One region of the Synechococcus sp. HK01-R genome, then DNA from elsewhere that is predicted to be linked to it. Evidence: predicted binding sites of a transcription regulator. Region 1 holds the regulator's gene; the other holds the start of a gene.
What was found. The regulator HrcA, encoded in region 1, represses chaperone genes, less so after heat shock. The targets are predictions, from matches to a motif close to TTAGCACTCNNNNNNNNNGAGTGCTAA.
Positions count from the first base shown of each region.

Region 2: groES (co-chaperone GroES) is a predicted target of HrcA. The motif match lies at 2,742-2,768, and genes of this name have one in related genera.

Region 1 is NZ_CP059059.1:424,399-439,407, reverse strand. It holds gene trpB (tryptophan synthase subunit beta) at 55-1,311, shown strand; gene H0O21_RS02345 (heat-inducible transcriptional repressor HrcA) at 1,321-2,319, opposite strand; gene H0O21_RS02340 (rhodanese-like domain-containing protein) at 2,415-2,777, opposite strand; gene H0O21_RS02335 (DUF3352 domain-containing protein) at 2,852-4,507, shown strand; gene H0O21_RS02330 (histidine phosphatase family protein) at 4,485-4,985, shown strand; gene H0O21_RS02325 (citrate synthase) at 5,010-6,200, shown strand; gene nuoH (NADH-quinone oxidoreductase subunit NuoH) at 6,261-7,379, shown strand; gene ndhI (NAD(P)H-quinone oxidoreductase subunit I) at 7,448-8,104, shown strand; gene H0O21_RS02310 (NADH-quinone oxidoreductase subunit J) at 8,101-8,703, shown strand; gene nuoK (NADH-quinone oxidoreductase subunit NuoK) at 8,752-9,081, shown strand; gene H0O21_RS02300 (NAD(+) kinase) at 9,100-10,053, shown strand; gene H0O21_RS02295 (CYTH domain-containing protein) at 10,078-10,593, shown strand; gene H0O21_RS02290 (response regulator transcription factor) at 10,800-11,078, opposite strand; gene H0O21_RS02285 (methylenetetrahydrofolate reductase) at 11,167-12,063, shown strand; gene H0O21_RS02280 (NDP-sugar synthase) at 12,044-13,222, opposite strand; gene H0O21_RS02275 (segregation/condensation protein A) at 13,269-14,171, opposite strand; gene H0O21_RS02270 (LapA family protein) at 14,226-14,615, opposite strand; gene H0O21_RS02265 (NAD(P)H-quinone oxidoreductase subunit 4) at 14,694-15,009, opposite strand, start outside.
Region 2 is NZ_CP059059.1:164,960-179,968, forward strand. It holds gene H0O21_RS00940 (ammonium transporter) at 1-480, opposite strand, end outside; gene groL (chaperonin GroEL) at 653-2,287, opposite strand; gene groES (co-chaperone GroES) at 2,376-2,687, opposite strand; gene atpD (F0F1 ATP synthase subunit beta) at 2,925-4,388, shown strand; gene atpC (ATP synthase F1 subunit epsilon) at 4,464-4,865, shown strand; gene H0O21_RS00965 (30S ribosomal protein PSRP-3) at 5,055-5,540, opposite strand; gene H0O21_RS00970 (TIGR01548 family HAD-type hydrolase) at 5,539-6,447, shown strand; gene H0O21_RS00975 (aminopeptidase P N-terminal domain-containing protein) at 6,419-7,780, opposite strand; gene H0O21_RS00980 (CNNM domain-containing protein) at 7,792-8,805, shown strand; gene H0O21_RS00985 (GTP-binding protein) at 8,802-10,166, shown strand; gene H0O21_RS00990 (nicotinate-nucleotide adenylyltransferase) at 10,163-10,753, shown strand; gene H0O21_RS00995 (NAD+ synthase) at 10,760-12,475, shown strand; gene ald (alanine dehydrogenase) at 12,504-13,643, shown strand; gene H0O21_RS01005 (YchJ family protein) at 13,665-14,129, opposite strand; gene H0O21_RS01010 (DUF3326 domain-containing protein) at 14,129-15,009, opposite strand, start outside.

The DNA of each region.
Region 1 (15,009 bases):
GCCTGCTTACGCTGATCCCATGCTTCAGCGGCCGCAGACGCGGTCGGTTGCTCTGTGACCAGCACTCTGCCTTCTCAGCCCACCGATGCGGATCTGGCCGTCAGCGCTAGGCCCACCGATCGCGGACGCTTCGGGCGGTATGGCGGTCAGTACGTGCCTGAAACGTTGATGCCGGCTCTGGCGGAACTGGAGGCCGCCGCTGCTGAGGCCTGGAGGGATCCGGCGTTCACTGCCGAACTAGACCGGCTGTTACGCAATTACGTGGGGCGGGCGACTCCGTTGTATGAGGCCGAACGGCTGACGGCCCATTACCGCCGCGCCGATGGTGGTCCCAGGATTTGGCTCAAGCGGGAAGACCTGAATCACACCGGTGCTCACAAGATCAACAACGCTTTGGGCCAGGCCCTGCTAGCGCTGCGTATGGGTAAAAAACGGGTGATCGCAGAGACGGGTGCCGGTCAGCACGGGGTGGCAACGGCAACGGTTTGTGCCCGTTTCGGCCTGGAATGCGTTGTCTATATGGGTGCTGAAGACATGCGACGTCAGGCGCTCAATGTGTTCCGCATGCGGCTCCTCGGCGCAACCGTGCAACCGGTGAAGGCTGGTACCGCAACGCTTAAGGACGCCACCAGCGAAGCCATTCGAGATTGGGTCACCAACGTGGAGAGCACCCATTACATCCTCGGTTCGGTGGCCGGACCCCACCCTTACCCAATGTTGGTGCGCGATTTCCACGCCGTGATTGGCGAGGAAGCGAAGCGTCAATGTCATGAGGCCTTCGGTCGCTTGCCAGATGTTCTGGTGGCTTGTGTGGGTGGCGGCTCCAATGCCATGGGGCTGTTCCACCCCTTTGTTCAGGACAAAGGCGTGCGCTTGGTTGGTGTGGAGGCTGCTGGTGATGGCGTGGCCACAGGGCGGCATGCGGCCACCATCACCGAAGGACGGGTGGGTGTGCTGCACGGGGCCATGAGCCTGCTGCTGCAGGACAGCGAGGGGCAGGTGCAGGAAGCGCACTCCATCAGCGCCGGTCTCGATTACCCCGGTGTGGGCCCCGAGCACAGCTACCTGCGCGAGATCGGGCGTGCTGAATACGGTGCTGTCACCGATGCGGAGGCCCTGACGGCGCTGCAGCTGGTCAGTCAGCTTGAGGGCATCATCCCTGCGCTGGAAACCGCCCATGCCTTCGCCTGGTTGGAACAGCTCTGCCCGACCTTGCCGGATGGAACGGAGGTGGTGCTCAACTGCAGCGGCCGCGGCGATAAGGATGTGAATACGGTGGCCGAAAAGCTGGGCAAAGCCCTGGGAGGCTGAGGCCTGCCCTCAGCTGAGCAAGCGTTCTAAGGCTCTGGCGACTGAACGGGCTGCAGCTCTGGCGGTGGCATAGGCCATACGCATCGGGCCCACCAGCGCCACCTGGCCTATCCCGTCGGCTCCAGTCCGATAGCTGGCTTGGACCACCGAGAAAGACTGGAGGGCCGCCTCCGGATGTTCGTGCCCGATCCAGACCCCCTGGGGAGCTTGATGATCCCCAGGCACGACGGCTGCCGGTCGTTGGTCGATTAATTCGAGCAGCGGACGCACCAGGCTGCTGTCGTTGAATTCCGGTTGGGCGATCAGACGAGAGACCCCATGCACAAGGGCGCCACTTTCTGCAGGGCGTCGCAGGCGTTGATGGCTGTTGATGGCGTCCTGCAGAGCTCGTCCGCAGGGTTGGAGTTGAAGCGGCAAGCTGTTCCAATCCAGGCTGCCGTCACCGTGCTGTTCCAGCTGATGGCTGGTCCAGTGCTCCATCGCCTCCAGTTGATCGGCTGCTCCATGGGGGAGACGCAGGTTGAGGTGGCTCGCTTGATTGCTGTTTTCCACCAGCATCACCAGCAACCTGTCTCCGCTGCGCACCAGTCGCACCGCCTGAAGGGTTGGCTCCGCTCGCGTCGGTCTCGTGATCAGGCTCATCAGGCCGGTGAAGTCGGTCAGCCGACGTGCCATCTGAAGAAGCAGATCATCCAGGGCTGCCCAGCGGAGGCTCAGCTGGGTGAGCTCCTGTTCGAGATGCTGCGCCGCGACACCGGGTTTCGGCAGTAAGCAGTCCACGTAATGGCGATAGCCACTGGGGCTGGGCACGCGGCCCGCCGAGGTGTGCGGCTGTGTCAGGAGCCCGCGCTGCTCCAGTGCTCCCATCGCTGAGCGAACCGTGGCTGAGCTGGCTTTGAGTCCGAAGCGCTGAACGAGCGTCCTGCTGCCGACCGGCTCGATCGTATCGACGTAGTGATGGACCGTCGCCCGGAGAACCTCCTGTTGTCGGTTGGGGAGGGTCTCCAAGGGTTCTTGCTCAACGTTGCGATCGTACGGGGGCTGAGCGGTCACCCCGCCGGTTCTGTCATGAACCCCTCAGCAGGGGGAGCAGCCAGGGGTGATCAGTATCGAGGGACCCTTGGGTCCACGGTCACACTCCAGGCATCGATCCCACCGCTCAGGTTCCAGACGGAGCGGTGGGGATCTCTGGACAGAAGCCAGCAGCCGAAGTGCCAGCTGCGGACGCCGGCATGGCAGATCACCACCAGGGCCTCCACTCCTGCGAGCTTGGTCTCGAGCTCCGCCATCCATTGCTCTGATTCGCTCAGGGGCAGATGGAGCACCGGACTTGGGAAGGGGGCGATGGCCAGTTCGCTGTGTTCCCGCACATCCACCAGTAGGGGGGGTGAGGCCTCCTGGAGCCAGTGATGGAGATCAGTGGCCGTGAGGGGCTTCGGAGCCCCGGTTTCGATGTCGTTGCTCATTGTTTGATTCTGCAAGCCCCTGGCATCGGACGCTGGATGGATAAAGATGACGGGAGGTGCCCCGTTGCCGGCCCATGAAGGCCCGCTCTTTCCTGCTCGCTGTTGTCCTTGCGGTTGTGCTCCTGTTGGGAGCCGCTGCAGCCTTGTGGTGGTCGATGGTGCAGCAGAGTCCGCTGCGCTTGGCCGAGCAGCCCCTTGAGCTGCCTCGAGCGGCGCGCTTTGTGCCCAGGCAGTCGGCCCTGAGCCTGCATTGGTTGGTGGATCCGGGGCGGCTTCCGGCCTATGCCCAAGCGGTGGCCCCTACACGCCAGCGGCGCTCCGCTCGTGAGGGGATGGAGCAGCTTCGTGATGGCGCCTTCGCCTTGGCAGGACTTGATTACACCTCTGAATTGGCGGATTGGCTCGGCCCTCAGGTGAGCCTGGCGCTGCTGGAACCGGCTGGTGCTGAAGGGGCGATGGGATGGGTGTTAGCCCTGGCCAGCCGCGATGACGATGGTGCCCGGCGCTTTCTGCAGCGCTTTTGGCAGACCCGCAGCCTGGCTGGCACGGATCTCCAGATCAGCCGTTACCGAGGTATTGGCGTGATCAGCGGTCGCGGGGCCTTGCTGGGACGCGATCCACAGCCCCTGGCCACGGCACTGATTGACGATGACCTGCTCCTTCTGGCCTCAGGTCGTGGGGTGCTGGAGCAGGCCCTTGATGGATCCCAGCTTGATGAACTCCATCAGCTCGGTGATCAGGAGCTCAGCCGACAGCTGCGGCAGCTGGGCCATGGTGTCGCCTTGTTGACGGCCAGTCCGGCGGCCATGGAAACCTGGCTTGGTTTCCCTGCGGCACTCTCCCAGCGAAAGGATCTTGAGGGCCTCGTGGCGGCCTTGGTTCCCGAGCGTGCCGATTTGCAGTTGGAGGGCCGTTTGCGTTTCCGCTCGCCAGTCATCCGGCGTTCCGGGGCAGCGGAGCTTTCGGCTCCCCTGCTGCGGGCCTCAGGGGGGCCTGCGGATGCCTTGGCGTTGCTGGAGAAACCAGCCCAGTTACTCAAAAGCGACGTCGGTGATCCTTTGGACCAATGGCTGGGCCCCATCCTCCGCAGCCGTCTGGAGCGGATCGGTTCCCCCGCACTGGAGGTGATTGCCGAACTCGATGAGGGCCCATTGCTCTGGGAGCATTTGAACGATGGCTGGCTTCTAGGCAGTCGCGATGGCCGTCCTGATGATCAGGCCGTGGATGCGCAGCTGAAACAGAAGGGACTGGTTCGTTCCAACCTGCCTGGTGAGTCCGCATCCCTGAACGTCTGGACGCAACTGCAGCGGCAGCGCAGCCATGGCAAAGAGGCACTCGAGGCCCAGCTCGCCGTCGCCCTGGAGTCGGAATCGGGAGTCGCTTGGTGGAGCAACGCTCTCGAGGCGCTGCATCAGCGGAGGGATCAGAAAGCCCTTGAACCACGCCTCGATCAGTTGGAGGCGCTTGCCGCCGACGGGGCCTCGTTGCAGCAGCTTGCCCTTGCTGAGCAGGGGGCTCGGGATCAACTGCAGCAGTGGCGCCCCTGGACGCTTCTTCAGGCCGTGGCCGGTCGCTCCCTGTTGCCGGCTGTTCATGGCATGGCGATGGCTGTTTCCGCGGGAGAGGCTGTTTCTGCAGGAGAGGCTGTTTCTGCTGACATTCCAGCGGCAACTGATCAGGCTGAAGCCAGCGACACCCTGCGCTTCCGTGCCCGGCTCAGCTTCGCTTGATCTATTCCTCCTCCGTCACGGCATTGCCGAGGAGCGCGTTGCGGGTCGGGATGATCCTGAACGGGCCCTGACCCCGCCAGGGCGTCAGCGCACCCTGGCGGTGGTGCGCAGACTGCGCAGTCTGGGTTTCAACGCCGATCGCCTGCTCAGCAGCCCTTTTCGACGGGCCCGGGAGACAGCGGAGCTGGCTCTTCAGGTTGGTCTCGCTTCAGAGCTGCAGCTGGAGTCGAGGTTGATGCCTGGAGGTGATTGCGATGCCCTGCTGCCAAGCCTGGAGGGCCGTTGCCTCCTCGTTGGTCATGAGCCTGATCTCAGTGCCTTTGCAGCAAGGCTTCTCGGTGCTCCAGACCAAAGCATTCGCTTGCGTAAGGCCGGGTTCTGCCATCTCCATATCCCGGCGGGGCCGGCTGACGCCAGGTCCGGAGCCCAGCTGGAGGCGTTACTGAGGCCACGGTTTCTTCTCCCCCGCTCGGTTTAGGTTGCCCTCAGCAGCGGAGTGGAGGTGGCACACAACCAGGCTGAGGAGATCCGTCACGACAAGACGGGCATCGTGTTCCGTCCAGGCCTGGAGGGTGTGCCTGCCACCCAGTCGGCCATCTGCGATATCGATGGTCAGCGCGGTCGCCTCTCCTACCGGGGATACGCCCTCGAGGAGTTGGCGGTGAAGAGCACGTTCTTGGAAACCACCTACCTCCTGATCTGGGGAGAGTTGCCCACCAGTCAGCAGTTGCGCGACTTCGAGGAAGAGGTGCAGATGCACCGGCGCGTCAGCTTCCGTGTGCGCGACATGATGAAGTGCTTCCCCGCCAGTGGCCACCCGATGGATGCGCTGCAGAGCAGTGCCGCCTCTCTGGGGTTGTTTTATTCACGTCGGGCCATCGATGACCCGCAATACATCTACGACGCGGTGGTGCGGCTGATCGCCAAAATTCCCACGATGGTGGCCGCCTTCCAGCTCATCCGGAAGGGCCAGGATCCGATCCAGCCCCGGGATGACCTCGCCTACTCGGCGAACTTCCTCTACATGCTCACTGAACGGGAGCCGGACCCGCTTGCAGCACGGATCTTTGACCGCTGCCTGATGCTCCACGCCGAGCACAGCCTCAACGCCAGCACCTTCAGCGCTCGGGTGACGGCCAGCACTCTCACTGACCCCTATGCCGTGGTTGCCTCGGCCGTCGGCACACTGGCCGGTCCCCTCCATGGGGGAGCGAACGAAGATGTGCTCGCCATGCTCGAGGAGATCGGAACGCCCGATCAGGCGGCGACCTATCTCGACGCGGCCATTGCCAAGAAGCGCAAGGTGATGGGATTTGGACACCGCGAATACCGGGTCAAGGATCCCCGCGCTGTGATCCTTCAAGGCCTGGCGGAGGAGATGTTTGCGCGATTCGGTCACGATGAGCTCTACAACGTGGCGCGTGCGCTGGAGGCGGCTGCAGAGAGCCGTCTCGGCCCCAAGGGGATTTATCCGAATGTCGATTTCTATTCCGGGCTCGTTTACCGCAAGCTTGGGATTCCTCGCGATCTGTTCACGCCGGTCTTTGCGATTGCCCGCGTGGCCGGTTGGCTCGCTCACTGGCGCGAGCAGCTTGGCGCCAACAGGATTTTCCGTCCCTCACAGATCTATACGGGCCAGCCGCTCCGCCAGTGGCTTCCCGCTGAAGGTCGTGTTCCGGCTGCGGGCGCCTAAGTTGCTGGCAACTCACCCATGAACATGGTGATCCCTCTCGCCACCACTGCGCCGGCCCTGGTGAGCCCGGGCCTGGATCTGGAGGTCAGCTTCAGTCAGACACTCCAGGGTCTGGGCCTGTCTCCGCAGGCCGCCCATCTGCTCTGGTTGCCGCTGCCGATGCTGCTGGTGTTGGTGGCTGCAGTGGTGGGCGTGCTGGTGACCGTGTGGCTCGAGCGCAAGATCTCCGCCGCCGTCCAGCAACGGATCGGTCCTGAGTACGCCGGAGCCCTCGGCGTGCTTCAGCCCCTTGCTGATGGCCTGAAGCTTCTCGTCAAGGAAGACATCATTCCCGCCCGAGCCGATGGGCTGCTTTTCACCCTTGGCCCTGTGCTGGTGGTGGTTCCGGTCATTCTCTCCTGGCTGATCGTGCCCTTCGGTCAGAACCTGCTGATCAGCAATGTGGGCATCGGCATCTTTCTCTGGATCTCCTTGAGCAGCGTGCAGCCGATCGGTTTGCTGATGAGCGGCTACGCGTCCAACAACAAATATTCCCTGCTTGGCGGTCTGAGGGCCGCTGCTCAGTCGATCAGCTATGAGATTCCCCTCGCCCTGGCGGTGTTGGCGGTGGTGATGATGAGCAACTCACTCAGCACCATCGACATTGTTGACCAGCAGACAGGAGCTGGTCTTCTGAGCTGGAATGTTTGGCGTCAGCCCGTTGGCTTTCTGATCTTCTGGATCTGTGCCCTGGCCGAATGCGAGCGTCTTCCCTTCGACCTTCCGGAGGCCGAAGAGGAGCTGGTGGCCGGCTACCAGACCGAATATGCGGGCATGAAATTTGCCCTCTTCTATCTGGGCAGCTACATCAATCTCGTGCTCTCGGCCCTGTTGGTTTCGGTGCTCTACCTGGGTGGTTGGGGTTTCCCGATTCCGGTCGAATGGCTGGCTGGCTGGCTCGGCCAGTCGGTTGATGCTCCTTTGGTCCAAGTGATCACCGGCACGGTGGGCATCGTCATGACCGTGCTCAAGGCCTATCTGCTTGTGTTCCTGGCCATTCTCCTGCGCTGGACCACTCCGCGGGTGCGCATTGACCAGTTGCTCGACCTGGGCTGGAAGTTCCTGCTTCCCCTTTCCCTGGTGAATCTCCTGGTCACGGCTGCTCTCAAGCTGGCGTTCCCCGTTGCTTTCGGTGGTTGAGCCGCTCCCTCATCTCAGACAACACGCCGCTGGACGCGGCATCATGACCCTCTGACGGCACCCTGGCCATGTTCGGATTTCTCAAGCAGGTTGGCGAGTACACCCGGGATGCGGTGGATGCAGCCCGCAATCTCACCCAGGGCTTGGCGGTCACTTTTGACCACATGAAGCGGAGACCGGTCACGGTCCAGTACCCCTACGAGAAATTGATCCCGTCGGAGCGTTACCGCGGCCGCATCCATTACGAGTTCGATAAATGCATCGCCTGTGAGGTGTGTGTGCGGGTCTGTCCGATCAATCTCCCAGTCGTTGACTGGGTGATGAACAAGGAGACCAAGAAGAAAGAGCTGCGCAACTACTCGATCGATTTCGGGGTTTGCATTTTCTGTGGCAACTGCGTGGAGTACTGCCCCACCAACTGCCTGTCGATGACGGAGGAGTACGAGCTCGCAGCTTTTGATCGTCACAGCCTGAATTTCGACAACGTGGCCCTCGGACGCCTGCCCACCAGCGTCACCACCGATCCTTCCGTTCAGCCCCTGCGAGAGCTGGGGTATCTCCCTGCCGGTGCCATGGATCCCCACGGAGTGCCTGCCGATCAACCCCGAGCCGGTCAGCTCCCTGAGCAGATCCTGGCTTCTCTCTCCAGCAATCCTGGTTCAGGAGCAGGGGATGGGGGAGAATCCTCAGGGTCTGCCCCCGCGAAGGAGGAGAGCGCCGAATGACGATCGCGGCATCCACCCAGCTGATTTGCTTTGTTGTTCTTGGGGCCGTGGTGGTGCTTGGCGCCCTCGGTGTGGTGTTGCTGAGCAACATCGTGTACTCCGCGTTTCTGCTCGGCGGGGTGTTTCTGGCGGTCGCCGGCCTCTATCTCCTTCTCAATGCAAGCTTTGTGGCGGCAGCCCAGGTGCTTGTTTACGTGGGTGCTGTGAACGTGCTGATCCTGTTCGCGATCATGCTCGTGAACAAACGGGAAGACCTCGCTCCAGTTCCAGGGTTGTCAACGCGGCGCCTGCTCTCAGGTGGGGTCTGTGCCGGCCTTTTTGCCTTGCTGGTTCGTGTGGTGGTCACCACCCCATGGGCCACTCCTGGCCCGGCGGCCATTGGCGAGGCAGCCACTGAGCGGATCGGTGAGCATCTCTTCACCGACTATTTACTGCCCTTTGAGCTCGCCTCCGTTCTCCTCCTGATGGCGATGATTGGAGCGATTGTGCTCGCACGTCGGGATGTTCAGGCCACGGATCTCGGCACGGGCGAGGAGGCCGATCAAGGCCTGATCGAAAAGGCGCGGACACCACTTCTGGTCGATCAGGGCCCCTCCTGATTGCGTTGATCACTGTTCCGGTCGCACCGTTTTTTCTTACTCCCTCCCATGTCTGATCTGCTCAGCGGTTCCGTTCCCCTCGAGGCCTTTCTGCTGCTGGCAGCTGTTCTGTTCTGCACTGGTGTTTGGGGCCTGATCAATAGCCGCAATGCCGTTCGGGTGCTGATGAGCATTGAGCTGATGCTCAACGCAGTCAACATCAACCTGATGGCCTTCTCGTCCTATGTGGATGGCGATCTGATTCGCGGTCAGGTGTTTGCGGTGTTTGTGATCACGGTGGCAGCGGCGGAAGCTGCCGTTGGTCTGGCGATCTTGCTGTCGCTTTATCGGAACAGGGTCACAGTGGATATGGAACGTTTCAACCTGCTGCGCTGGTGACCCCGGCGCCACTGTTTCATGCGCCTCGATCGGGTCTGGTTGATCTATCGGGCTGACAGCCCCATCGCCTTGCGTGAAGCACGCAAGTGTGCCTCTGAACTGGAGTCACTGGGGGCCAAGGTCAGCCTGGCCATGAGTGGTCTGAGTGCAGATCCATTTCCGGGTTTGCTCGCGTCCGAGCCTGAGCTGCCGGATTTAGCCGTGGTGCTTGGTGGTGACGGCACTGTGCTGGGTGCAGCACGCCACCTGGCGGTGCTGAATGTGCCGATCCTCTGCTTCAACGTGGGCGGTCATCTCGGCTTCCTCACCCACGAGGCCAGCCTGCTGGGTGGTCAGGAGCTCTGGCAGCGGCTTCTGGAAGATCGTTTCGCCATGGAGCGTCGCATGATGCTGCAGGCCACGATCAATCGTCGCCCTGATCTCAATTGCCCCGTGGGCACGTCATCCGGGCGTGATCAGTCCAATGGCGGTGATTCGCCAGAGGTTCACTGGGCGCTGAACGATCTGTATCTCCGCCCCTATCGCGATGAAATCGCTCCCACCTGCACCCTCGAACTGGAGATCGATGGGGAGGTGGTCGATCAGATCCGCGGCGATGGTCTGATCCTGGCCACCCCGACCGGCTCCACTGGCTACGCGATGGCGACGGGAGGGCCAATCCTTCATCCCGGCATCGATGCCATCATCGTCAGCCCGATTTGCCCCATGAGCCTTTCGAGTCGCCCCGTCGTGGTGCCACCGCGTTCCAGGCTTGTGATCTGGCCCCTGGGTGATGGAAGCCGTCAGGTGAAGCTCTGGAAGGACGGTGCCAGTGGCACGGTGCTGGAACCTGGCGAGTGCTGCGTGATTCAGCGGGCTCCCCACCATGCCTTGATGGTGCAGCTGGAGCAGCGCCCCTCCTACTACCGCACCCTGGCCTACAAGCTTCACTGGGCCGGCAGTCTGGTGGACAGCGCTCCGTCCCCCAACTGACGAGGCCCCCATCGATTCACGGTCATGGCTCTGGAGATTGAACGGCGTTTTTTGGTGACTGCTGAGGGCTGGCGAACCCTCGCTGGTCCGCCTCAGCCCCTGCGTCAGGGCTATCTCGCTGGTTCCCGGGAGGGTTTGACCGTTCGCCTGCGGCTTAGGGGGGAGCAACCAGGGCTTGCCGACAGGGCCTGGCTGACCCTGAAGGCACCGGCGGCAGGTTTCGCCCGTCATGAATTCGAATACGACATTCCGGTGGAGGACGGAGAGGCGCTCTGGCAGCTCGCCCCCCAGCGGCTCACCAAGACCCGCTTCAGCCTCGATTGTCCAGGCGGTGACTGGGTGGTGGATGTGTTTGAGGCTGACAACGCTCCTTTAGTGCTGGCTGAGGTGGAGCTTCCCGCAGCCGATGTGCCGATCCGGGTGCCGGAGTGGTGTGGGCGCGAAATTACGGGTGATGACCGCTGGAGCAATGCCGCCTTGGCCCATTGCCCTTTGTCCCGTTGGCCCCGGGAGTGGAAAGAGTCTTTCGATTTGCTTTAGATTCTGTTGATGGGTCTCCGGCTTCGTCGGTTCACTCAGCAACGGGATCTTCTGGGGGGTCGCCATGTATGGCCTTTACGACAGCGATGGCATCCTCCGTTTCATGGGCGTGAGCAGGGAGGCCTGCGAGGACTATGCGGCCCTGTTTGAGCTCTCTTTGGCCAGCTGTTCCTTGCTGTCGATTCCCAGAGCGATCGGATCTCCGCTCAGGACGCGCCGGGCTCACCGTCCGACAGGGAGCAGCAGTTGAAGCCATCGCGGCAGATCTTGCCATGATCCATCGCCCAGTTCAGAAGGGCCACTCTGTTCTTGGCGCCGGTCTTGGTGAAGACATTGCTGACGTGATTGTCCACGGTGCGCTTGCTGATCGTGAGTCGCTCTGCGATTTCTTGATTGGTCAGTCCCTCAGCGACAAGCTCCACGATTTCGACTTCCCTGGTCGATAGATCGATCGTCAGGGGATCGGGAACGCTGCCGTTGGCCATGGTGACCGTTTCCCACGCCGTTCATTCCATCCTAGGTGCGGGCAGGGTGCTTGATCCCCCATAGTGGCTCGGTGAATGGTGATCGGATTTGACGAGCGCGCTGCAGCGCATCCTGGCTCAAGGAGGTGGTCCTGCTCTCACGGCGGAGGTGATGCCTCCTCGAGGTGGGGATCCCAGCCATGCCCTGGCCATGGCCGAGCGGCTCCGTGATCGTGTCCATGCCATCAACGTCACGGATGGCAGTCGGGCTGTGATGCGGATGAGCAGCCTGGCCCTCTGTCGCTTGCTGTTGGATGCGGGGCATGAGCCAGTGCTGCAGATCGCCTGTCGTGATCGCAATCGCATCGCTCTGCAGGCGGATCTTCTCGGTGCCCATGCCCTGGGGATCCGCAATCTTCTCTGCCTGACGGGGGATCCCGTTCGGGCCGGGGATCAGTCCGCGGCCCGCCCTGTGAATGAGTTGGAAGCGGTGCGCTTGTTGCAGCAGGTTTCAGCGTTCAACCGCGGTGAAGATCCTGTCGAGGGTGCCCTTGCCGATGGCCCCACCGCGTTGTTTGCAGGAGCCGCGGCTGATCCCCATTCAGCCAGTTGGAGTGGTCTCGCCCGTCGCCTGGAACGGAAGCGGATGGCAGGAGCAGCATTTGTTCAGACCCAGATGGTGATGGATCCAGAGGCGCTGGAACGCTTTTGCCGTGAGCTGGCGGATCCCCTGGAGTTGCCGGTTCTTGCTGGTGTCTTCCTGCTCAAATCCGCCCGGAATGCCCAATTCATCAATCGCATGGTGCCTGGGGCCTGCATCCCCGAGTCCTTGATCGAACGGCTTGCTCAGGCCCAGGATCCCGCTGCTGAGGGGGTCAAAATCGCCGCAGAGCAGGTGCACCGCTACCTGGGCATCGCCCAGGGGGTCCATCTGATGGCCGTCAAGGCAGAGCAGCGAATCCCGGAGATTCTTGAATGCGCTGGGATTAGCTCGCTGCCGGGGTGAGATCCGTGCCCAAGAGCTCTGCCATGGCCTTCTGCTGCGGAGAAGGTTCCACCAGGTCCTGCCGTCTGGCATCGGTGATTAACCAGTCAAGGGCTGCTTCCTGCAGGTCGAAGTGGTCGCCGTTTTTGCCAACGCAGTAGCGGCCGAACACGAGCTTCTCGACCAGCTGAACCCCCTGTCCGATCCGGGAATAATCAAAGATGATCGAGTTGTCGATCACGGCCCCTTCGCAGATGTGACAGCTGGGACCGATCATCGAGGGACCGAGAATCGTGGCGCCGTCTTCGATCTTGGTCATGCCACCCACATAGACAGGGCCTTGCACATTGATCTTGTCCCAGTTGGCAGCCACGTTGAGGCCGGCATAGACGCCGGGGCGAACTTCCTTGCCTGGAATGCCCACCTGGCGGACGTCGCCCTGGAGAACACTGCGAATGGCTTGCCAGTAATCGGGCACCTTGCCGATGTCGACCCATTCGAAGTCCATGGGCAAGGCGTAGAAGGGTGAACCAAGTTCCACCAGCTTCGGGAAGAGATCCGAGCCGATATCGAAGGGTTGCCCGGAAGGAATGTGTTCGAAGATGGCCGGTTCGAAGATGTAGATGCCGGTATTGATTGTGTCGCTCAGCGCCTCCTCGACGCGCGGCTTCTCCTGGAAGGCACTGATGCGGTCTTGCTCGTCGGTCACCACGACGCCGTAGCTGCTCACCTGATCCCGTGGAACCCGTTTGGTAACCAGGCTGGCGATCGCACCCTTCTCCCTGTGACGACGCACGGCCTCACTAAGATCGAGATCGATCAGGGCATCGCCGCAGAGCACCACAAAGGTGTCATCGAAAAAGGTCTGAAAGTCCTGGATCTTCTTGAGTCCGCCGGCTGATCCGAGGGCATCACCGATCAGCTCACCGTCTTCGATTCGACCCTCGAAGCTGTAGGCGATCTCGACACCGAAGCGCTGGCCGTCTCGGAAATAGTTTTCGATCTCCTCAGCGAGGTGGGAGACATTCACCATCACCTCATTGAAGCCATGCTCCTTGAGAAGCTCCAGCAGAAACTCCATGACCGGCTTCTGCAGGATCGGAATCATCGGCTTGGGGATCACGTGCGTGATCGGCTGGACCCGCGTCCCCTTGCCGGCCGCCAGGATCATCGCCTTCATCGACGTCTCAAGGCCTCAGTTTGGATAGGTCAACATAAGGGGCCGCTCAGGCCACCAACGATGCTCCAGACGGCACGACAGCTGGCACCTCGAGGCTGGTGAGGGGGAGCTGGGCCATCGTCCCTGGTGCCAACAGGCGTTTCAGCTTGAGCGGAGCATGCAGATGGCCCTCCTGTTCCAGCTCCACCTGGCCCTGGGAGGAGAGAAACAGCAAAGCCCAGAAGACACCGACTCGATCGGTGTCCAGGTCCTGGGCAGCTACTTCACCCCATCGGTTGACCAGCGCATCAAAGTCGGTCCAGTGGAGAGCGGCGTCCCAACTGTTCAGAAACACACCCAGGGCTGCGGTGGTTTCCGGCAGTTTTTCCCGATGGGCCAGGGCGGCCACCTGGGCAATCGCTTCCCTTCGGCTGAAGCGCTTCTGGCGCTGACGCCGCTTGAGTTCCAGCTCATCGGATTCAAGCTGCTCGGCGATCGCCTCCAGTTGCTCGATCAGCTCCCCTAAGGTCACCGGCCGGCGCAGCGGCGGTGGGGCAACAGGCCGTCGCTCCAGATGCCGCTCAGGGCGCCGCGGTAGATCAAATTCAGGGTTGAGCCACCCCTGATCTCCGAATTCAGGGTCGCAACAGTCCTCGATTACAGGTTCAGGGGGAAAGGTCTGGGCTTCAAGCACTTCGGCTTTCAGCCCCACGAGTACCGCTGCCGCCAGGAAGGCCTCGCTGCTGTCCGCTAGGTCCTGTTCGTAGCTTCCTCCTCGCTGTCGCAGCGTTTCGGCCACCTGCCTGGGCACGCTGATCCGTTGGCGGAGCTGGTCAAGAAAGCCGTCGACCACGGCGATCACATCAACATCCCAGGGGTCTAGATCACCCCGTTGGGCCGCATCCTGGAGAAGGCGGATCGCCAGGCGGGCTCCACCCTCTCGATTGCGGATTAGCCCGGCCTCCGACAAGGATGTTGCATCGCTGCCCACAACGTATCGAGTGGGTGCTCAAGACGCCAGGCCTCAGCTGGCCTGCACGTCCACATGATCACTGGGCTCAGCGCTCTGATCGGGCCCGGTTCCTCCGGCCGCGGGAAGCAGGCCCAGCTGGGTTTCTACGGTGGCTCGGTAGCGATTGAGGTCACTTTCCAGATCCTTGATCCGGACCTGTTGTGCCTCTAGCTCCCCCTCCCGGCTGAACTGCTCCACGTTGTTGAGCATCCCGCTCCAGGCGGCGAAGAACCACGCGGACACAGCCCCGATGCCCGCGAACACCAGCAGCAGGGCTGCCAGGGGCAGTGTGTACTGGAGTCCCGGCAGCAGATGCACGGTGGTGGCCGCTGTGTTCTCCAGGGTGAAGAACACCATGGCCAAGCCAAAAGCAAAGATCAGGGTGAAATTGACCTGGCGCATGGCTCGCTGGCTAGACCCCAGAAAATTACGGGTGATGGAGGCGGCTGTTTCACTCGCCTGGCGAACAGACGAAGATTGTTACGCCTCGGGCAGGGTGGGTGCTCGAAGAAGCGCTGGTGCAAGGGACACGCTGCGCAGCATCGAGGCGGTGGGTTGTTTGATTCGCTCCATTGCCACCACGTCTCTGTTGACCAGGGCTTCAATCGAACTGCGGTAGCTGTCCGTCATGAGCCGTGGATAGAGGCCGATTCCGATGATCGGCACCAGCAGGCAGCCAATGATGTAAACCTCCCGCGGTTCGGCATCGACCAGATTCGTGTTAGCAGCCAGTTGGGTGTTCTCCTTGCCGAAAAAGATTTCGCGGAGCATGGAGAGCAGGTAGATGGGGGTGAGG
Region 2 (15,009 bases), 260 kb from region 1:
TCGGAAGCTGAGCCGCTCCACCAGGGCTCCGGAGATGAGCGCCGGCGTGATGATCGCAAACATCCCCTGGAAGAGGGCAAAGCTCAGGCCTGGGATCGACAAGCCATCCCAGATTGGAGGGATGTTTTCGAGCAGAGCGAAGGAGAAGGGATTGCCGACAACGGCATTGAAGGCTCCTCCATCGGAGAACGCCAGGCTGAAGCCGAAGGAGGCCCAGACCAGGGTGGCGATCCCCATCATCACGAAGCTCATCGCCATCGTGTTGAGAACGTTCCGCCCCTGAACAAAGCCACCGTAGAAAAAGGCAAGACCAGGGGTCATCAGCAAAACAAGAGCTGCTGACGTCAAGATGAGGGTGTTATCGGCATCAGAGAGAGCGGCTTCACCAGCGTGGGCCGGCAAAAGGGCGGCACTGATTACCTGCAGCGCCGGAACGCAAAGAGCAGCAATCAGCAGACGCCTGAAACGGGACTGCAGCACAAGTTGAAACGGTTACCAGCGATACCGTTTCAGAGCACGGGCCCCCTCGAATGTTCACCATGAACAGTTGGGGGCATCTTGAGGGAGACGTTCATGCATGGGGACATCCTCAGAGCATGAAAAAACCCCCGCCGCAGCGGGGGTGAACCGTTGCTCCTTGCGGAGCCGTCGATCAGTAGTCGAAGTCGCCGCCGCCCATGCCGCCTCCGGCAGGAGCTGCTTCCTTCTTCTCGGGCAGATCGGCCACGATGCACTCGGTAGTCAGAACCATGCCAGCGATGGAGGCAGCGTTCTGCAGACCAGATCGGGTCACCTTGGCGGGATCAACGATGCCAGCAGCGAGCATGTCCACATACTCGCCGTTGGCTGCGTTGTAGCCCTCGTTGAAGGACTTGGCCTTCACGTTCTCAGCGACCACAGCACCGTTCACACCGGCATTTTCAGCGATGCGCATCAAGGGAGCGGTCAGGGCCGCGGCCACGATGTTGGCACCGATCAGCTCCTCTCCGTTGAGGCTGCCAGATGCCCACTGCTCTAGAGCAGGAGCCAGGTGAGCCAGGGTGGTGCCGCCACCGGGGACGATGCCTTCTTCAACGGCCGCCTTCGTGGCGTTGATGGCATCTTCCAGACGCAGCTTCTTGTCCTTCATCTCGGTCTCGGTGGCAGCACCCACCTTGACCACAGCCACGCCACCGCTCAGCTTGGCGAGACGCTCCTGCAGCTTCTCCTTGTCATAGGTGGAGTCGGTTTCGTCCATCTGCTTGCGGATCTGCTCGCAGCGGGCCTTCACTGCCACTTCGTTGCCTTCGGCCACGATGGTGGTGGTGTCCTTGTTGATGGTGATGCGGCGAGCGGTGCCCAACATCTCCAGCTTGGCGTTCTCCAGCTTGAGGCCGGCGTCCTCGGTGATCAGCTGACCGTTGGTGAGAACGGCGATGTCCTCGAGCATGGCCTTGCGGCGGTCGCCGAAGCCAGGGGCCTTCACAGCAGCCACGTTGAGCACACCACGCAGGCGGTTCACCACGAGGGTGGCCAGGGCCTCCTTTTCGATGTCCTCAGCGATGATCAGCAGAGGCTTACCGGTGCGAGCGATCTGCTCAAGCACGGGCACCAGGTCCTGCACCAGGCCGATCTTCTTGTCGGTCAGGAGGATATAGGGCTCCTCGAGCACCGCTTCCATCCGCTCGGTGTCGGTGGCGAAGTAGGGGGAGATGTAGCCCTTGTCGAAACGCATGCCCTCGGTGACCTCAAGTTCGGTGGTCATCGACTTGCCTTCCTCGAGGGAGATGACCCCTTCCTTGCCAACCTTGTCCATGGCATCGGCGATCATCCGACCCACTTCTTCGTCGTTACCGGCGGAGATGGTGCCCACCTGAGCGATGGCGTTGCTGTCGCTGATCGGCTTGGCGTGCTCCTTGATCTTGCCGACCAGGAATTCAGCAGCCTTGTCGATGCCCTTCTTGAGGGTGATCGCATTGGCACCGGCGGCCACGTTGCGCAGACCAGCCTTGACCATGGCGTGTGCCAGGACGGTGGCAGTGGTGGTGCCGTCACCGGCGGCGTCATTGGTCTTGGAGGCAGCCTGACGGATCAGAGCAACGCCGGTGTTCTCGATGTGGTCCTCGAGCTCGATCTCTTTGGCGATGGTGACACCGTCATTGATGATCTGAGGAGCGCCGAACTTCTTCTCGAGAACGACGTTACGGCCCTTGGGACCGAGGGTGACAGCAACGGACTCCGCAAGGATGTCGATGCCCTTTTCCAGAGCGCGGCGAGCCTGCTCGTTGTAGATGATGCGCTTGGCCATGGGAGGCAGGGAGAAAGATAAAAGTGGAAACGATCAATCGAAACTGAACTCAGCACGTGGGCGCTGAGGCCAGGAGGCTTGGGAACGCTCAGTTCACAATCGCGAGGATGTCCTTCTCGGAGAGAAGCACGAACTCATCACCACCGAGCTTGATGTCGGTACCGGCGTACTTGCTGTAGAGCACCTTGTCGCCAACGCCGACTTCAGGAGCCTGGCGGGAGCCGTCGTCATTGCGCTTACCGGGACCCACCTGGACCACCTCGCCCACCTGGGGCTTTTCCTTGGCGGTGTCAGGGAGAAGGATGCCGCCGGCGGTTTTTTCCTCGGACTCGGAAACTTTGACGAAGACGCGGTCTCCAAGGGGCTTAACGGTGGAGACGCTGAGGGAAACAGCTGCCATGGGTGAATGCGAAAGCAGGGACAGGGGACGCGAAGCGCCACACATCGACACGAGCTAGCACTCAAGGTCGACGAGTGCCAACCTATGGCCTGGACGACTGCCCCCGCCAGCCACCCGGCGTGCGGTTGACCGAACCCCTCCTGAGGCCGCCATTGCGGTGGTATGGTTGCGCCGCTCAGGAAGGGAATGCCTCCGGACCTGTCTGTGTCCATCGTTCCCTCAAACTCCTCCTTTCTTATGGCCGCTGCTGCTCCCGCCTCCGCCGGTACCAAGGGTGTTGTCCGTCAGGTGATCGGCCCGGTTCTGGATGTGGAATTCCCGGCCGGCAAACTGCCCAAGATCCTCAACGCTCTGCGGATCGAAGGCACCAACACCACCGGTGAGAAAATCGCTCTGACCGCTGAAGTTCAGCAGCTCCTCGGTGACCACCGCGTTCGCGCCGTCGCCATGAGCGGTACTGATGGACTCGTTCGCGGCATGGAAGCCGTTGATACCGGCGCTGCCATCTCCGTTCCCGTTGGCGAAGCAACCCTCGGCCGCATCTTCAACGTGCTTGGTGAGCCTGTCGATGAGCAGGGTCCTGTGAACGCCACTGCCACGGCTCCGATCCACCGGGAAGCTCCCAAGCTCACAGAGCTGGAAACCAAGCCCAAGGTGTTCGAGACCGGCATCAAGGTGATCGACCTCCTGGCTCCCTATCGCCAGGGCGGCAAGGTGGGACTGTTCGGTGGTGCCGGCGTCGGCAAGACCGTGCTGATCCAGGAACTGATCAACAACATCGCCAAGGAGCACGGCGGTGTGTCCGTTTTCGGTGGCGTGGGTGAGCGCACCCGTGAGGGCAATGACCTCTATGAGGAGTTCAAGGAGTCCGGGGTGATCAACTCCGAGGACCTCTCCAAGTCGAAGGTGGCCCTTTGCTACGGCCAGATGAACGAGCCCCCCGGCGCACGCATGCGCGTGGGCCTCTCGGCTCTGACCATGGCTGAGCACTTCCGCGATGTGAACAAGCAAGACGTTCTGCTGTTCGTCGACAACATCTTCCGCTTCGTGCAGGCCGGCTCTGAAGTGTCTGCTCTGCTGGGCCGCATGCCCTCCGCTGTGGGCTACCAGCCGACTCTGGGCACCGATGTGGGCGCCCTGCAGGAACGTGTTGCTTCCACCGTCGAAGGTTCAATCACCTCGATTCAGGCCGTCTACGTCCCTGCTGACGACCTCACCGACCCAGCTCCCGCCACCACCTTCGCCCACCTCGACGCCACCACGGTTCTCAACCGTGCCTTGGCCTCTAAGGGCATTTATCCGGCTGTGGATCCCCTGGATTCCACCAGCACCATGCTCCAGCCCGCGGTTGTCGGCGATGAGCACTACCGCACCGCCCGCGCTGTCCAGTCCACTCTGCAGCGCTACAAGGAGCTTCAAGACATCATCGCCATTCTCGGCCTCGACGAACTCTCTGAAGATGACCGTCAGACCGTGGATCGTGCCCGCAAGATCGAGAAGTTCCTGTCCCAGCCATTCTTCGTGGCTGAGATCTTCACCGGCATGCCCGGCAAGTATGTGAAGCTCGAGGAAACGATCTCCGGCTTCAACCAGATTCTTGCTGGTGAACTTGATCACCTGCCCGAGCAGGCCTTCTACCTGGTGGGCAACATCGAGGAAGCGAAGGCCAAGGCCGAGAAGATCAACGCCGAATCCAAGTGATTCTGAGGGGGGTGTCTTGAGCACCCCCCAATCACTTGCTCAAAGTCGTCCGTTCTCCCCTTCGAACCAAGGTTCATGTCCCTCACCCTTCGCGTGCTGGCCCCCGACCAGAGCGTCTTTGATGGCAGTGCTGATGAGGTGATCCTCCCCAGCACTACCGGCCAGCTCGGCATCCTTCCTGGACACGTGTCCCTCCTGGCCGCTCTGGATGTGGGCGTGCTTCGGGTGCGCAGCACCAAAGGTTGGCAATCCATCGCTCTGATGGGCGGATTCGCCGAAGTGGAAGCTGATGACGTCACGGTTCTGGTGAACGCTGCAGAACTGGGCAGCAACATTGACGCCGGCAAGGCGGAAGCCGATCTGGAGGCAGCACGGGCCGAAGTCAATCGCTTCGAAGGTCAGCCTGCTTCCCCAGAAAAAGTCAAAGCTCAGCAGAGCTTGGACCGTGCTCGCGCTCGCGTGCAAGCCAGTAAGTGATCGGCCTCAGCCCTGAGTCTTGAACTCAGTGATGACCTGAACAGAAATTCTCAAACGACTCCCTTTCAGGGAGTCTTTTTTTGTGCCGAGCCCAGGCAATCAACGACATAAGGGCCAAAAAAACCCCGCCAAAGGCAGGGTTTTGATGCATCAGATCGCGTCAGATCAAAGACAAAAAACCGACCTTGATCAAGCGGTACCGCAGAAGGTCACATCAGGGAACTTGAGCTTGGCTTCGTCAAGACTCTTGCCCTTGCCCTCTTCTTGCCAGTAGTTGATCACCTCGGTGGCTTTATTCAGCACTTCCACTCGCTCATTGTCAGTAATCCAGCTCTTGCCTTCCAGCTCGGTTTTGAGCGTTTCCCAGGCATCCTCACGGGGCCAGAAGAAATAAGCCGTCAGGGGGCTGGGGCCACCACCAACGATCTGATCAACAGCCAGGGCGACGTTGTCAGGGAGCCAGAGGATCTTCAACAGGAAACGACCTTCATCGGCCTTTGGGGTGTAGCCGGAGGGCACTCCATCAGCATCAATCGTGGCGGTCGCCAGGGCAGCACTGCCACCACGCATCACAGGACGGCCTTCCGTCGGCTCCTGGTCAGGGGTAGCCGTATCGGCTGCTGCTGCTGCGGTGGCGACCTCCTGGTCGGCGGCAGCGCCTTCGGAAACCGTCATGGTGTCAGCGCTCAAGAATTCAGGACAAACAACTAACCTACCAGCCGCCCGAGGCCCAACCGCCCTGACCCCCCCTGAAGCCCCAGCCCGCTCCCCATCCCGCTGCCTGCTGCTGTTTGATCTGGACGGCGTGATTCGTGATGTAGCGGGCAGTTACCGGCGCGCCCTGCAGTCGACGGTGGAGCACTACAGCGGCTGGCGACCGGAGCCCTCAGTGATCGATGCGCTGAAAGGAGAAGGTCTCTGGAACAACGACTGGGACGCCAGTCTCGAACTGCTCAGACGGCACGCCGCCACACCATTGCCAGAGCGGGAGGCATTGATCGACGTTTTCAGTGGCTTCTACTTCGGCGATCAGGCGACCAGCGCCTCGGGAGCGGCCTCTCCTGAGGCCTGGAACGGGTACATCAAGGATGAACCGCTTCTGGTGGATGCGAGCTTCTTTGCAGAACTCAGCGACCTCGCCGTGGGCTGGGGGTTTGTCAGTGGTGCCGAACCCCCCTCGGCCCGCTTCCTGCTCGAAACCCGCCTTGGCCTGACATCCCCCCCCCTGATCGCCATGGGTGATGCCCCCGACAAGCCAGATCCCACCGGCCTGCTCCAGCTGGCGAGCTCCCTGATCGAACACCCCCTTGGCAAGAACACGCCTCCAATCGCCTACCTCGGTGACACCGTCGCCGATGTGCAGACCGTCGTAGAGGCCAGACGGCGCTGCAGTGATCAACGCTTCTTCAGCCTTGCCGTGGCCCCCCCTCACCTGCAGGCCGTCGGCCAGGAACGCGCCCGGCATCACTACGAAGCACGCTTAAGGGAGGCAGGTGCTGATGTGGTTCTGTCTCACACGGCTGCAGCACTGGAATGGTGCCGCGATCTGCCCCTCAACGTTCCATCGCAGCCGTGCTCTTGAGAGCAGCAGCGGTCAGCACCTCCCGCCCCATCGCAGTGACCGCCACGTCATCCTCAATCCGAATGCCAATCCCCTTCCAGCGCTCTTCGATCGCCGGCTGACCCTCCGGCACGGCCAAACGATCACTCACGTACAAACCCGGCTCCACCGTGAGCACCATGCCTGGCTCGAGTTCCACAGGATGTTCGCCCAGTCGATAGGCACCGACGTCATGCACATCGAGGCCAAGCCAATGACCGGTGCGGTGCATGTAGAGATGGCGATAGGCCCCCTGTTCGATGATCGCGTCCGCTTCACCGACCAGAAGACCAAGTTCCAGCAATCCTTCCACCAGCACCTGCAGGGCGGTCTGATGGACCTGCTCTGCGCTTACTCCAGGCCTGACCGCCTCAATCGCCCGCTCCTGAGCGGCCAGCACTAATTCATAAAGGGCCCGCTGTTCGCCGGTGAAGCGCCCGTTGATCGGGAAGCTGCGTGTGATGTCTCCGTTGTAGTAATCGGGCAGCGAACATCCGGCATCAATCAGAAGCAGGTCACCGTCCTGCAGGACGTCGCTGTTGGCGATGTAGTGAAGAACGCAGGCATTGTCTCCACCGGCCACGATCGAGCTGTAGGCAGGCCCTCGGGCACCGGCCGCCAAGAAATGCTGCTCAATCAGAGCCTGGAGCTGCCGCTCCCCCATCCCCGGTGCCACAGCAGCGCGGGCCAGCTCATGGGCCTCCGCTGAAATCCGGCAGGCCTCCCGCAGACGCTCCAGCTCCTGGGGCTCTTTACGCAAACGCAAGCGATGCAATAGGGGGCATGGAGCCACCAGACCAAGGGCTGCCGCTCCGCTTCGGGGAGCCCGATCGAGCTGGTCGGCCCAAGCCTTCAGCACCAGGGGCTCAACGGCAGCATGGCGACCGACTCGAAAGGCGATGCCCTCGGCACCCTTCAAATACTCCGGCAGACGTTCTTCCAGCTCATCGCGTGGATGGGCGATCTGTGCACCGAAATGCTCCACCGCCCCCTCACACCCCCAGCGACGGCCGGTCCAGACCTCGGCACCTGCCTCCCGCGGATGCACGAACAACACAAAGCGCTCCCCGTCCGGACGATGAGGGAGCAGCAGCGCCACCGCATCCGGTTCATCGAAGCCGGTGAGATACCAGAAGTCACTGTCCTGGCGGAAGGGCCACTCGCAGTCAGCGTGATGGGTGACCAGGGACGCTGCCGGAATGACGGCCGCCGCACCACCGAGCTGCTCAAGGAATCGTTGACGCCGCTCGGCATGACGCTGCTGATCAATCACGGCGGAGACAGAAGGACGGGGAAACGTCAGGATGGCAGGCAAAGCACCCGGGCATGACCAGCGACCTTCTGATCCTGATCCTGATGGTGGTGGTGGTACTCGCCGGATCCGCCCTGTGTTCGGGTGTCGAGGCAGCGTTGCTCACGGTCAACCCGGTACGGGTGCATGAACTGACTGGCCGCAGTCGACCACCCGCCGGGGCGCGGCGGCTGGAACAGTTGCGTCAACGACTGGGACGCACCCTCTCCGTGCTGGTCATCGCCAACAACGGCTTCAACATCTTCGGCAGCATGATGCTGGGCGGCTATGCCGCCTGGGTGTTTCAGAAGAACCAGTTCAGCGAGGTGGCCCTTCCGCTGTTCTCGGTGGCCCTCACCGTGCTGGTGATCCTGCTGGGGGAGATCCTTCCCAAGGCGATCGGAAGCCGGCTGGCCCTGCCGGTCTCTCTTGCCAGCGCACCATTGCTGCACTGGTTAGGGGTGATCATGCGCCCGCTGGTGCTGCTGCTCGAGCGCCTGCTGCCGGCGATCAGCGAAGAGAACGAGATCAGCACCGACGAGAACGAAATCAGACTCCTGGCCAGGCTTGGCTCCCAGAAAGGACAGATCGAGGCCGATGAAGCGGCCATGATCGCCAAGGTATTTCAGCTCAACGATCTGACCGCCCGTGATCTGATGACCCCCCGCGTCGCGGCACCCACCCTGGAGGGGGCCCTCTCTCTCGATCAGCTGAGACCCCAGCTGATGGCCCAGGCAGCCCCCTGGTGGGTTGTGCTTGGAGCCGAGGTGGATCGCGTTCTGGGGGTTGCCAGTCGGGAGCAACTGCTGACCGCCCTGCTCGAGCAACGCGGACAACTGAGTGCCGCCGATCTCTGTGAACCTGTGGAATTCGTCCCCGAGATGATCAGGGCCGACCGATTGCTAACCAGCTTTCGTCGCGACAACAGCGGCGTCCGGGTGGTGGTCGATGAATTCGGAGGCTTCGTGGGCGTGATTGGCGCCGAGGCGGTGCTGGCGGTGCTGGCGGGCTGGTGGCGCAAGGGAGGCGTGGGAGGCCAGCTGGAATGACCGTCGCTCCCGCCTCTCTCCCAACCCTCGAACGCTGCCAGCTGCTGCTCCAACAATGGCGCCAGACGCTGGAATTAACGGCGCGGGACCGCAGCCTGCTATCTGGCCATCTCCAAACCCTGGAGCGCCAGATGGAACGTCTCGCCCAGCGACGGTTGCGGATCGCCGTGTTCGGACGCGTGGGGGTTGGCAAGTCGAGCCTCGTGAATGCTCTCGTGGGGGAAGCGCTGATGGCCACGGATGTGGCCCATGGCTGCACCCGACGCCAGCAGGCGGTGACCTGGCCGCTGACCATCGAAGCGCTCGAAGCGATCGAGCTGGTGGACACCCCAGGCATCGATGAAGTGGCCGCTGACGCCAGGGCCAGGCTCGCGGCTCGGGTCGCCTTGCAGTCAGATCTGGTGCTGATGGTGCTGGATGCCGACATCAGCCGGGTGGAGCTGGAGGCGCTCGACACCCTGCTGAACTGGGGGAAACCGGTGCTGCCGGTGCTGAACCGCAGCGACTGCTGGCCGGAACCGCAGCGCCAGACCTTGTGCCGGAGCATCGAGACAAGAATTCGTGAACACCTAGCTGTCTCGGGGCTGTGCCGCACCAGTCGGCGGGTGCTAGCGCCGATCGCGGTGGCAGCTGCCCCCCGTGGGGCGGTGGTCCTTAGCGACGGCCGGGTGCGTAGCCGCCCTCTGCCAGCGGAGGTTGATGGCCTGGAAACAGCCCTTCGCAGCCTGCTGAACGAGCAGGGGCAAGCCCTGCTTGTCCTCAATAGCCTGCGTCAAGCGGAACGGCTGCAGCAACGCCTGGAGGCGGGTCGTTTGCTGCGACGCCGCCAGGCGGCGCAGGGGCTGATCGGCCGCTACGCCGCCCTCAAGGCGGCCGGCGTGGCCGCCAACCCACTGATCCTGCTGGATCTAGCCGGTGGCTTGGCCTGCGACACAGCCCTGGTGGTGCAGCTCTGCCAGCTCTATGACCTACCGATGGGAGGACCGGGAGCACGACGTCTGCTCCAGCGCCTGTCTGGGCACAACGCCCTGATCGGCGGAGCCCAGCTCGGCATCCAAGCCGCCCTGAGCGGAGTGCGACAGCTACTGATGGTGGCGGCCCCCTTCACCGCCGGGCTCTCCTTGGCTCCCGCCGCACCCGTAGCCCTGGCCCAAGCAGCCTTAGCCGTCCACACCACCCGTCGAACCGGTCGGCTGACGGCCCGCTGGCTGCTGGAGCAGAAGGGCCGAGGCAAGCGCTCTCGGCCCCTACCCGCCACCTTGCTGAGGCGCCTGGCCTGGCAGGACTCCACCCTGCAGCGCCTGCTTGCGGAGTGGCCTCAACCCCTGGAGAGAACGGCGGTGCAGGAGCTCCTGCCTTGAGCGATTCGCCCACAGACAAAATCGCGCTGCTGGGGACCAGCGCCGACCCACCGACCCGGGGCCATCAGGCCCTGCTCGAAGGTCTGTGCAAACAATTCCCCAGGGTGGCCACCTGGGCCAGTGACAATCCCTCCAAACAGCACGTCATCGAACTGAACCAACGCCTGGAACTGCTCGACGCCCTGGTGCAGTCGATCAATAACCCCCGACTGGAACTGGTGCAGGAGCTCAGCAGCCCCTTTGCGATCACCACGGTGACCCGGGCCGAGCAGCGCTGGCCAGGGCTGGACCTCTGCTTTGTGGTGGGCAGTGATCTCATCAGCCAGATCCCCCGCTGGAAAGACGCCTCCACCCTGCTGGGCCATTGTCGTCTGGCGATCGTGCCCCGGCAGGGATGGCCCTTGCAGGACGCCGAACTCAAGCGCTTGCGCAGCCTCGGGGGCCGTCTTGAGATCCTGCCGCTCGGGATTCCAGGAACCGCCAGCTCCGAGATTCGCTCGCGAGCGGCAGCCTCTCAGATCCCCGATGCGCTGGAGCCGCTGCTGCTGAAGCACAATTTCTACGGTTTCACCCGCGGCAACGACTGAAGCGCCATGCGTATCGCCCTGGCCCAGATCAATCCGCTGGTCGGTGACCTCGCCGGCAATGCCAGGCGGATCCTCAGGGCCTGCCAGGACGCCCACCGTGCAGGGGCCGATCTGGTGGTCACTCCAGAGCTAGCCCTTTGGGGCTATCCGGCTCGGGACTTACTGCTGAAGCGATCCCGCGTCAGCGCGCAGAGCAGGGAAATGGATTGGCTCAGCGGAGAACTCGCAGCCCTCGCTCCACACCTGGGGGTGTTAGTGGGCCTGGTGGAACCGGCCTCAGATCAACAGCAGCCGAGGCTGTTGAACGCGGTGGCCCTGATCCGTGGAGGTCACTGGAGGGTGGTGGGCCGCAAACAGCTGCTGCCCAGCTACGACGTCTTTGATGAAACGCGCTACTTCCGAGCCGCTGAAGGTCCTTCCGTGCTGGATTTCCCCACGGAAGAACGAACCTGGCGCCTAGGTCTCACCATCTGCGAAGACCTCTGGGTGGATGGCTCTCTGCATGGAGAACGCCTGCGCGGACCGGACCCAATCGCTGCATTAGCGGAACAGGATGTGGATCTGCTGCTGAATCTCTCAGCCTCCCCCTTCGGTCGTCACAAAACGAGCAAGCGTCAACAGCTAGCGGGGCAGGCAGCTCAACGGCTGCACTGTCCGGTGATTTATGTGAACCAGGTAGGCGGCAACGATGAACTGGTGTTTGACGGAGCCAGTTTCGTAGCGGTCCCAGCGCCGGAGCCCAGCGCGCCCGCCTTGCAACTGCCCAGTTGCAGGGAAGCGGTGCAGATCTGGGCAACGGACCAGCAGCTTGAGCGGAGGACGGCCCTGATCACTCCTTCAGAACAGAACGAGCTCGAGCCCCTCTTCCGTGCCCTGGTGCTGGGCGTGAAGGATTACGCCCGCAAATGCGGCTTCCAGCAAGCCTTACTTGGCCTTAGTGGCGGCATCGATTCGGCCTTGGTGGCGGTGATCGCCTGTGCAGCCCTTGGCGGCGAGCAGGTGCAGGGCCTGCTGATGCCGTCCCCCTGGAGCTCCAAGGGGTCGATCGACGATGCCCAAACGCTGGCAGAACACCTTGGGCTCCGCACGCAAATCGCCCCGATCCAATCCCTCATGGATGGCTTTGCCACCACTCTCGAACCGGTGTTAGGGGGTCGACCGACCGATGTGACGGCAGAAAACCTGCAATCCCGCATCCGCGGAACCTTGCTGATGGCCATGGCCAATCAGCAGGGGCAGCTGCTGCTCTCCACGGGCAACAAATCGGAACTGGCCGTGGGCTACTGCACCCTCTACGGCGACATGAACGGCGGTTTGGCGGTGATCGGCGATCTCTATAAATCGAGTGTGTTTGCGCTCTGCGCCTGGCTTGACAGCGATGCCAGCCAGGCCTGCCGCCGCGACCTGGGGCTTCCCAGCGCAGGGGAGCTAGTGGGACGGGCGATCAGGGAGAAACCCCCCAGCGCCGAGCTCAGGCCCGACCAGAAAGACAGTGATTCGTTGCCGGATTACGCCGTGCTGGATCCGCTGCTGCGGGACATGATCGAAGAACGCTGCAGCCGCGAAGCCCTGCTGGCTAGGGGCCATGCCACCGGCGATGTGGATCGTGTGCAACGGCTGTTCCAGCGAGCGGAGTTCAAACGCCGTCAGGCGCCGCCCCTTCTGAAAGTGAGCGGTCAGGCATTCGGAACCGGTTGGCGGCTGCCGATCGCGGCCGTCTGAGCCAGATTGAGGAGAGATTCCGGCAGCCATGGCCCACTCCGTTCTCTCCGCCCCGATGGCGAGCATCGGGGTGCCAACCGAGATCAAGTCGGATGAGCAACGGGTCGCCCTGACCCCAGACGGTGCGCGGGAGCTGGTGATGCAGGGCCTTGAAGTGCGTGTGCAAAGCGGAGCAGGGGCTGGCGCCGGCATCAGCGATGACGCCTTTGCTGCCGCGGGTGCCCGGGTGGTGGACCGTGAGGAGGCCTGGGCCGCCCACCTGGTGGTGAAAGTGAAGGAACCGCAGGAGGAGGAATTCCCATTCCTGCGCGATGACATGGTGCTGTTCACCTACCTGCATCTGGCCGCCTACCCAAAGGTGGGTCAGGCGCTCCTCGATGCAGGCACCACCGGCGTGGCCTACGAAACCGTGCAGCTGGAGAACGGCAGCCTGCCGCTGTTGGCACCGATGAGCGAGATCGCCGGTCGGCTCGCAGCCCAGGTAGGTGCCCGGCTTCTGGAACGACCGAACGGTGGCCGTGGCGTACTGATCGGGGGCTGCACCGGGGTTCGTCCAGCACGGGTGGTGGTGCTCGGCGCCGGCACGGTGGGCTGGAATGCAGCGCGGCTTGCGGCGGCGATGGATGCAGAGGTGATGCTGCTGGATCGCTCCCCAGAACGGCTGCGCAGCCTGGAAGCCGACCGGCGCGGACGCCTGATGAGCGTGGTGAGCAGCCGGGGATTACTGGAGCGACTGGTGCCAACCGCAGACCTGCTGATTGGTGCCGTGCTCACACCAGGGGGCCGAGCACCGACCCTGGTGGACGAAGGCATGGTGCAGCAGATGAAACCGGGGTCAGTGATCGTGGATGTGGCGATCGACCAAGGGGGCTGCGTCGGGACCAGCCGGGAGACCACCCACACCGACCCAACCGTGACGATCCATGGGGTGCAGCACTACGCCGTGGGCAACATGCCTGGGGCCGTGCCTTTCACCTCCACCGAGGCCCTGGTCAGCGTGACACTGCCTTACATCCTCGGCATCGCTGGCCGCGGACTGGAGGAAGCCGTCACGGAGCGGCCCGAATTGCTTTCAGGCTTAAACACCGTGCAAGGCGCGGTCTGCCATCCCGGAGTCGCCAAAGCCCTGGGAGTGCCACCTCGCCACCCAATGGCCTGCCTGCGCTGACACGGGAACGGGACGACTTCGTTACGCCAGCGTACCGCCGGAATCCAAGATCAGTGGCTTGATGTAGAGCCACTCACCGCCGAGCTGCCTGTCTCTCCGCTGAAACAGGGAGGTTTCTTCCAGCACGCCCCGATGCCCTCCGACCTGGAAGCTGGCCTTGAACTGCACGGTCCCCTCCAGATCAGCGGAGCCTCCACGCTCCACTGCGATGATTTCGAGCCCTAGCCAACGGGTCTGGCGGCAGCTTTCGCGCAGATCCTTGCGGCGCTTTGCGAGGGGTTCCCCAGGGATGGGATGGGTCTGAATCAGATAGTCGAAAACGCCGCAGGCATAGGCGGCGTAACGGGAACGCATCAGCTGCTCTGCGGTCTGCGCCTGCTGCTCGCCACGATGCAGAGGGCGGCAGCAAGCGACAAAGGCCAGCCCAGAGCCACAGGGACAAAGCCTTGAGCCTGTGGCAGCCGCGAATCCGAAACCAGCCGCCATCACTCAAGCCGATGCAGCGAGGGGAATGGACGCTGCAAAGAGGCCGGTGCAATCCCCTCGCGAAGGGCCAGCACCAGCCCGGCTGCCTCCGCATAGGAGCTTGCTGATAAAAGCTCAGCGACACCCTCCAGCCCCAGGGCCGAAGCGCTGACCTTTAACAACGATGGGTTGGCCACTGCGATCACAGGGACCCTCCGTTCGAGGCAAGCGAGCACAGCCTCGCTTCCAAGGGCACCGTCCGGCACCACCACGGCACCCAATTGATCGGCGTGCAAGTCCTGGGGTTGAAGCTGAGTGCCTGAAGCGAGCAGCTGCGGAGCGCGACTCAATCCCACAAGCACGCAAGCCAGAAAGGTGTAGCCGAGCTCCTCGCCTGCAGCCCGCGGATCGAGCTGGGGATCGAGGGGCAAAGGCTGAACGGCTGGTGCATGGGCACAGGGGATCTGGAGATGACGCACCAGCAGATGGCTGATCACCGCCTCCGCACCGGCCAGCACATCCACGCCGCTGCCGTGGCGATAGGCCGCCAAGGCTTCGCTTTCGGGATCCTCGGGAAATCGGGCTACGACAGCGATGGCAGTAGCCCCAGCAGCCTTGAGCTGCTCGCCCGCTCTCAGCAGCGCATCCGGACGCTCAAGCGTGCCCCAGCTGATGCCACTGGCGCCAAGCTCCAGATGCACACCAAGCGGCACTTCGGTGGTCAGCACCGGGCCAATCTCCAGGCCAAGAGTGGCCCGGCAGCCTTCAGCCACCTGCAGATGACGCTCGCGCAACTCCGGCTCAATCCCGGCATCCAGCAGCAGGCCGATGCGCTGTTGCCGCACAGGCCTCAGGCTCCAAGTGCCTACAGCGAAACGATCGAGCCCGTAACCCTCCACGT